2 regions of the Nonomuraea sp. NPDC001684 genome follow, and region 1 is predicted to be linked to the other one. Evidence: riboswitches for the same ligand, from Rfam matches in the RefSeq annotation. Region 1 holds a riboswitch; the other holds the start of a gene.
The links. A riboswitch is a leader RNA that binds a small molecule or an ion and turns the genes downstream of it on or off. The one in region 1 is predicted to bind cyclic di-AMP.

Region 2: another riboswitch for cyclic di-AMP. It lies ahead of ACWCSD_RS21760 (coiled-coil domain-containing protein); the one in region 1 lies ahead of ACWCSD_RS25225 (CHAP domain-containing protein).

The regions. Positions count from the first base shown of each region.
Region 1 is NZ_JBSFGJ010000152.1:114-4,092, reverse strand. It holds gene ACWCSD_RS25235 (aldo/keto reductase) at 72-893, shown strand; gene ACWCSD_RS25230 (Gfo/Idh/MocA family protein) at 913-1,866, shown strand; cyclic di-AMP (ydaO/yuaA leader) riboswitch at 1,984-2,121, shown strand; gene ACWCSD_RS25225 (CHAP domain-containing protein) at 2,135-2,830, shown strand; gene ACWCSD_RS25220 (class I SAM-dependent methyltransferase) at 2,885-3,703, opposite strand; partial or broken gene ACWCSD_RS25215 (YciI family protein) at 3,859-3,979, shown strand, end outside.
Region 2 is NZ_JBSFGJ010000116.1:7,761-11,739, forward strand. It holds gene ACWCSD_RS21750 (DeoR/GlpR family DNA-binding transcription regulator) at 1-388, shown strand, start outside; gene galT (galactose-1-phosphate uridylyltransferase) at 385-1,455, shown strand; cyclic di-AMP (ydaO/yuaA leader) riboswitch at 1,524-1,662, shown strand; gene ACWCSD_RS21760 (coiled-coil domain-containing protein) at 1,668-2,645, shown strand; gene ACWCSD_RS21765 (sigma factor) at 2,661-3,266, opposite strand; gene ACWCSD_RS21770 (amidohydrolase family protein) at 3,518-3,979, shown strand, end outside.

The sequences.
Region 1 (3,979 bases):
CTTGCACGACCCGCCTCAAGGTAGCCCGGCCTGCTTAAGCCGCAAGAAACGACACGTGAACAATGGAGGGTATGAACTCGCTGATGCTCAACACCGACGGTGTGCAGATACCACAGCTCGGCTTCGGCGTCTGGCAGGTCTCTGCCGACGACGCCGAGCACGCGGTGACGGCCGCGCTGCGCGCCGGATACCGGCACGTCGACACCGCCGCCGCCTACGAGAACGAGGAGGGCGTCGGCCGGGCCGTGCGCGCCGCCGGGGTGCCACGGGAGAAGGTGTTCGTCACCACCAAGCTGTGGAACGGCGACCACGGGCGCGCCGAGCAGGCCTTCGACGAGAGCCTGGCCCGCCTGGGCCTCGACTACGTAGATCTTTTCCTGATCCACTGGCCGGTCCCGGAGCAGGACAGGTACGTGCAGGCCTGGCGGGGACTGGAGAAGATCTACCGGGACGGCCGGGCCAAGGCCATCGGGGTCTCCAACTTCACGATCGCCACCCTGACCCGGCTGATGGAGGAGACCGACATCACGCCGTCGATCAACCAGATCGAGCTCCACCCGTACTTCCAGCAGCGCGAGATGCGGGCCTTCCACGAGGCCAACGGCATCCTGACCGAGGCGTGGAGCCCGCTCGGGCAGGGCAAGGGGCTGCTGGCCGACCCGGCGCTGCGCGTGCTGTCGGAGAAGTACGGCAAGACGCCCGCCCAGATCGTGCTCCGCTGGCACCTGCAGCTCGGCAACGTGGTGATCCCCAAGTCGGTCACGCCGTCGCGGATCGAGGAGAACATCGACGTGTTCGACTTCATCCTCGACGCCGAGGACATGGCGGCCATCGGCGCGATGAACGCGGGGCGGCGGATCGGGCCCGACCCCGACTCGTTCAACCTGACCTGAGCGCTCTACGATCTCGGTCGTGCGAGATTTCACCTGGGGAATAGCGGCGACCGGCGGCATCGCGCGTACCGTGGGGGCGGCCATCGTGGCCGAGCCCGGCATGCGGGTGGCCGCCGTCGGCTCGCGGAGCCCGCTCAGGGCGCGGGCGCTGGCCGACGAGCTGGGCGCGGAGTCGGCCTACGGCTCCTACGAGGCCCTGTGCGCCGATCCGGCCGTAGACGCGATCTACGTCGCCACGCCGCACGCCCAGCACCTGGAGGTGGCCGAGGCGGCCATCGCGGCGGGCAAGTCGGTGCTGTGCGAGAAGCCGCTGGCGGCCGACGTGGCCGACGCCGAGCGCATGGTGGCGCTGGCCCGCGCGGCCGGGGTCTTCCTCATGGAGGCCATGTGGATGCGCTTCAACCCGCTCATCCAGCGGGTGGCGGCCGATCCGCGCTTCGGCGAGATCCGGTCGGTGCGGGCCTCGTTCGGCTTCGCGCTGCCCTACGACCCCGCCCATCGGCTGTGGGCGCCGGAGCTGGGCGGCGGGGCCCTGCTCGACCTGGGGATCTACCCGTTCGGGCTGGCCCAGCTGCTGCTCGGCATGCCCGCGGAGCTGCGCATGGCCGGCTCGCTGGCGCCCAGCGGCGTCGACGCCGAGGCCGGCGGGCTGCTGCTGTACCCCGACGGGCGGCGGGCCCTGGTGGACGTGTCGCTGCTGGCACATCACGCCAACGACGCGAGCGTGGTGGGCACGTCGATGCGGGCCGACATCCTGGCGCCGTTCTGGGCGCCGCGGCGGGTGTTGCTGTCGGGGCCGTCGATGGAGACGGAGGAGCTGGTGCTCGACCCGGCCGACAACGGTTACGCGGGCGAGCTGCGCGAGGTGCGCGCGGCCACGAGCGAGGGCCGCACGGAGAGCGCGATCATGCCGCTTGACGAATCCCTTGCCATGATGGGGCTTCTGGCCGAAGCACGGGCCCAACTCTCCTAGCTGGACCTTTAGCCACTTGCCTAGCTCTTGCCCGATGTATTACCTTGTGGGGCATCTCGCGGCAGACGTCCGGTTTGTCCGGCTTTGTCCAACCATCGCAAGACATTTCACAGGATCGTCCTGTGACCGCTGAATCCGCCTCCGGGCGGAACCGGGGACCCACGTCCTTTGGGGTGAATCGGCACTTTGGTGCCGTAGGGCAGCTTCCACGTCCGAACCCGTCAGCTAACCCGGTAAGCGGCATGGAAGCAAGGAGTCAATGCCCTCGATGGCCACGCACCGTCCCATCCGTGCCCCGAAGATCACCTACGTCCACGCCGCGCTCGGCGCGGCCATCCTCGCCTCCGCCATCGGCGCCCACGCCACCGCCGCCGCCGCCGACAGCGCCGGCCCGGCCGCCGCGGCCGGGCACTCGGCCGTCGCGCCGCAGGCCGCCGCCCAGACCCGCAAGGCGGAGGAGACCCAGGTCAACGTCACCGCCCAGCAGGTCCTGGCGTTGGCCAAGGCCCAGGTCGGCACCTCCGAGAACGCCTACGGCGGCGGCACCAAGTTCCAGAAGTGGTACGCCGACTCCAAGCGCGCCGCCGAGACCATCGCCCGCGACGGCGGCACCCGCGCCATGTACCTGAACGCCCCCTGGTGCTCGATCTTCGTCTCCTGGGTCGGCGAGCAGACCGGCGCCCGCCCGCAGGTCGGCTGGGACGCCTGGACCGTGGCCCACGCCAAGTGGTTCGCCGCCAACGACCGCTGGGGAGCCGAGGCCAGGCCCGGCGCGGTGGTCTTCTTCTCCTGGGGCGGCAGCAAGAGCCTGGACGCCATCCAGCACGTCGGCTTCGTCGTCAAGGACAACGGCGACGGCACGATCTCCACGATCGAGGGCAACACCGGCAACGGCAAGGTCGAGGAGCGCGTCCGTCCGAAGTCGCAGGTCGTCGGCTACGGATACCCGCAGTACGCGAGCTGACCTCCGCCCGCTCCGAGCGCGCGCCCCGCACGAGGGACGCGCGCTCGCCGCGTCTCAGGGCCGGACCGCCGCCAGCGAGTAGAGGATCGGCAGGTGCGAGTCCCCGAACGGGAACCGGTACCGGCCGTCCGCGCCCTCGGGCAGCAGGCCGCGCGGGTCGAGGTCGGTCTCGACGTGCTCGCCCAGCTCGGCCACCGTGAACCCGGCCCGCGCCGCCGCCGTGACGATCTCGCCCACCGAGTACGGGTACTCCACCGCCTCGTGCGTTTCGGTCACCACCGCGGCGTCGGCGTACGTGCCGGTCACCGTCTCCCGGTGGGCCTGGCCGCCGCCGTAGGGCCAGTCGGCCACCAGCGGGTCGAGCGAGGCCACCGTCTGGTAGGCCGGATGCAGGTCGACCAGCACCAGCCGCCCGCCCGGCCGCAGCGCCATGGCCGCGCCGCGCATCCAGGCGTCCAGGTCGCCGATCCAGCACAACACGCCGTACGTGGCCACCGCCACGTCGAAGCCGCCGGCCAGCTCCGCCGGCAGCCGCTGCGTGTCGGCCTCCACGAACGTGGCCGCCAGCCCGGCCCTGGCCGCCAGGTCGCGGGCGCGGGCGACCGCCACCGGGGAGAAGTCGACGCCGGTCACCCGCGCTCCGAGACGCGCCCAGCTCAGCGTGTCCAGGCCGAAGTGGCACTGCAGGTGGAGCAGGTCCCGGCCGGCGACGTCGCCGGCCAGGCGGCGTTCGAGCGGGTAGAGGGTCTGCCGGCCGGCGAGGAAGGCGTCGACGTCGTAGAACCGGTCGGCCGAGGTGGAGCCGTGGACGCGGGCGCGCTCGTCCCACAGGGCCCGGTTGGGCACGGAGGCGTCTGGTGCGGGTTGGGGCATGGGGCGAGGATGGCACATCGGCCACCCGGCCGCACGACCGGTACGGTGCCCTGGAAGCGGACGGTCCGCGCCCGCGTGTCGATCCGGCCGGCGCCCGTTCGACGCTTCGGCGAGGCCGGCTCCGCCCGGGGGCCGCGGAGGGAAGGGACGGCAGGATGAAATTCATGATCGTCGGCAAGGCCAACGGGGAGACCGAGGCCGGGGCGCTGCCCAGCCAGGAGCTCGTCGACAACATGCACGCCTACAACGAGGCGCTGGCCAAGGCGGGGGTGCTGC
Region 2 (3,979 bases), on a different contig from region 1:
CCACCGCAACCCGCGCGCCGACCGCACGGTCGTGCTGACCGGCGGCGTGCGCACGCCCTCCGACGCGCTCGTCGGCCCCGTGGCGGTGGCGGCCATCCGCCGCCTGCACGTGGACACGCTCTTCCTCGGGGTGCACGGCATGAGCCTGCGCGCCGGGTTCACCACGCCCAACCTGCTGGAGTCCGAGACCGACAGGGAGCTGGTGGCCGCGGCGCACCGCCTGGTGGTCCCCGCCGACCACACCAAGTGGAACACGGTCGGCATCAGCACGATCGCCGAGCTGACCGAGGCCGACGTGGTCATCAGCGACGCGGGGCTGCCCGAGGAAGCACGCACCGAGCTGGCCGAACGGGCCGGAGAACTGATCATCGCGGAGGGCACGCCTTGAAGCGCACCATCACCCACCTGGCAGACGGCCGAGAGCTGATCTACTTCGACCGGCGCGACGACGCCGACCGGAGCGCGATCGACCGGCGGCCGCTCGATCCGCGGCCGGTGGCCTCCGAGCTGCGCTACGACCCGCTGACCGAGGAGTGGATCGCGATCGCCGGCCACCGGCAGACGCGGACGTTCCTGCCGCCGGCCGACGAGTGCCCGTTGTGCCCGTCGTCCGCCACGCGGGCGTCGGAGATCCCGGCCCATGACTATGACGTGGTGGTGTTCGAGAACCGCTTCCCCTCTTTCTCCGGGAATTTTGGGACTTACGGGGATGTCGGCGGCCTGAGTGAGGTGCGGCCGGGTGTCGGGCGTTGTGAGGTGGTGTGCTTCACCTCCGACCACTCCTCCTCCTTCTCCAGGCTCTCCAACGCCCAGGTCAGGCTGGTCATGGAGGCGTGGGCCGACCGCACCGCCGAGCTGTCCGGCATCGAGGGCGTCGAGCAGGTGTTCTGCTTCGAGAACCGGGGCGAGGAGATCGGCATCACGCTCCCCCACCCGCACGGGCAGATCTACGCCTATCCCTACGTGACCCCGCGCACCAAGCTCCAGCTGGGGGCCGCCTCGCGGCACACGGGCGGCAACCTGTTCGCCGACGTGCTGGCCGCCGAGCAGGCCGCCGGCACGCGGGTGGTGGCCGCCAACGAGCTCTGGACGGCGTTCGTGCCGGCCGCCGCGCGCTGGCCGTTCGAGGTGCACGTGTATCCGCACCGGCAGGTGCCCGACCTGGCGGCGCTGTCGGAGGAGGAGCGGGCCACGTTCGCGCCGCTGTACACCTCGGTGCTGCGGGCGCTCGACGCGCTGTTCGGGGTCGCGATGCCGTACATCTCGGCCTGGCACCAGGCGCCGGTGCGGTACGGCCGCGAGCTGGCCTACCTGCACCTGGAGCTGTTCAGCATCAGGCGGGCGCCCGGGAAGCTGAAGTACCTGGCGGGCTCGGAGTCGGCCATGGGGGCCTTCGTCAACGACGTGCTGCCGGAGGAGGCGGCACGCATGTTGCGATCACGAATTGATCACTAATTGGTTTCTCATTAAAGTCGCATGACTCGTGATCTACCACTAATATCCCGTTAGACATCGGCCATAACGGTCGTTGTACGCCTAATCCCGGGCGTGTTGCCCGGGAGCCGGGGACCCATCGCATCCGGGGTGAATCCGCGCCAGTGGTAGGGACTGCTCCCGTGCCCGAACCCGTCAGCTAACCCGGCCGGCAGAGGGAGAGGAACAACCACGTGGCGGCTTCGTCCCCCGCGAGTCTTGCCGTCGGTCTCATCACCGCCACCGCCCTGCTCGTGCATCCGGCCGCCGCCTCGGTCTCCGGGGCAGCCGCCGTGGCGGCCGCGCCCAAGCCGTCCGAGGCGCAGCTGCGGGCCCAGCTCAAGGAGCTCAACCGCAAGGTCGACAAGCTCATCGAGACGTACAACCTCAAGCGGGTCGAGCTGGCCAAGGCCCAGCAGGCCGCCACCGCGGCCCAGCAGCGGCTCACCGCCGCCGAGCAGGCGCTGGCCACGGCCGAGCAGCGGGTCGCCGAGATCGCCCGGCTGCGCTACCAGAACGGCGACACCTCCCTGCCGGCGTTCATGATGACCCCGGACGGCGGCGGCGCGGCCGTGCTCGAACAGCTCACCGCCGAGCAGCAGGCGGTCGTGGACAGCGTGGCCAAGGCCCGCGACGACCAGAAGAAGGCCGCCACGGCCGCCGCCGCGCTCGCGACGGAGCTGAAGGCGGGCACGGCGGAGGTGGCCGAGCAGCGCGACGACGCCCAGGACGTCATCGACGACATCAAGAAGAAGCTCCAGGACCTGGTGCCGTTCGGGCCGGGCAAGAAGTCCGACGGGAGCTGGGCGCCCGAGCTGCCGGGCGGCTCGGACAACATCACGCCGCGCACCCGGCTGATGCGCGCGCAGGTGCAGAAGAACTTCTCGCTGCCGTACGAGGTGGGCTGCTTCCGGTCCGGCTCCAGCGGCGAGCACCCGCTCGGCCGGGCCTGCGACTTCATGATGAGCACGGGCGGCACCATGCCGAGCGCCGTCAACAACGCCCTCGGCGACCGGCTGGCCGACTGGGCGCTGAAGAACAAGGCCAAGCTGGGCGTCAAGTACGTGATCTGGAAGCAGCGCATCAACCAGGGCTCGGGCTGGCGCTCGATGTCCGACCGCGGCAGCATCACCGAGAACCACTACGACCACGTGCACATCTCGATGAACTAGCCACGGACCGGCGGCTCAGCGGATGCCGGTGAGCTTGTCGGGGTTGGTGACGGAGTAGACGGCGGCGATTCGGTCGCCCTCGGGCGTGAGATCGACGACGACCACGGCCAGCGGCCCGTCACCGGAGAAGACGAGCGCGCACGGGTCGCCGGCCACCCGCCGGTAGCGCAGGTCCACCGCGCCCGGGGTCAGCGTCGCGGCGACGGACATGAACAGCGCCGCCACCTGGTCCCGGCCGTGGACCGGGTGCAGGCTGGTGGCCGGTCCCTTGCCGCCGCCGTCGGTCCACAAGGTCACCTCCGGCGCCAGCACCTCCAGCAGGGCCCGCAGGTCGCCGCCGAGGGCGGCCGCGGCGAACCGCTCGGTCACCTCGGCGTCCGGGGCCGTGACCAGCGGTTCCGGCAGCCAGGGGCCGACGTAGGTCTCCTGGCGGCGGCTCAGGTCCGCCCGCCGGGCGAGCGCCTGGTTCACCGCGATCCGCACCAGGTAGGCCCGGACGTTCTCCACCGCTCCGGCGTCCGGCCTGCGGTGCCGGGCGGACCAGGCCAGCCATGCCTCCTGCAGCACGTCCTCGGTGTCGGCGACGCTGCCGAGCATGTTGTAGACCACGGAGAACAGCAGTTCCCGGTAGCCGAGGAACTGCTCGGTGGCGGCGTCGGCGGGGTGCCGCGGGGTCGGCGGGGTGCCGCGGGGTCGGCGGGGTGCCGCGGGGTCGGTGTCATGGCGTGCCTCCTCGTCTGTCGCAACCGAAGAGTCCCGACGCGTGGCGATTGTGACATGAAGACATCAAGCGTGATCTATGCCACTCATGTCACAGTTCCCGGCCGGTTGCCCCTCTGTGGTGGCGTCACGACTCACAAGGGAGAGCTTCGATGCGCACATTGATCCGCGACGTCAGGGTGTTCGACGGCGAGCAGACCATCGCGACGGCCGACGTGGTGATCGAGGACGGCCTGATCGCCGCTGTCGGCAGCGACGCGGGCCACCTGGCCGACGCCGAGGTGGACGGCACGGGCAGGACGCTGCTGCCCGGCCTGATCGACGCGCACACCCACGTGTTCGACGGCAGCCTGGCCCAGGCCCTGCGGTATGGGGTCACCACCGAGCTCGACATGTTCTGCCTGCCGCGGATCCTCGCCCGGCAGCGGCGGCTGGCCGCCGAGAACGACGACGTGGCAGACCTGCGCAGCGCCGGCACGCTGGCCACCGCTCCGGGCGGGCACCCGACCCAGTTGCTGACGGCCCTGGCGGGCACCGTCCTGGACGGGCTCGACGTCACGGCGATCGACTTCGTCTCCGACCCGGCGCAGGCGCCGGCGTTCGTCCGGGCCAGG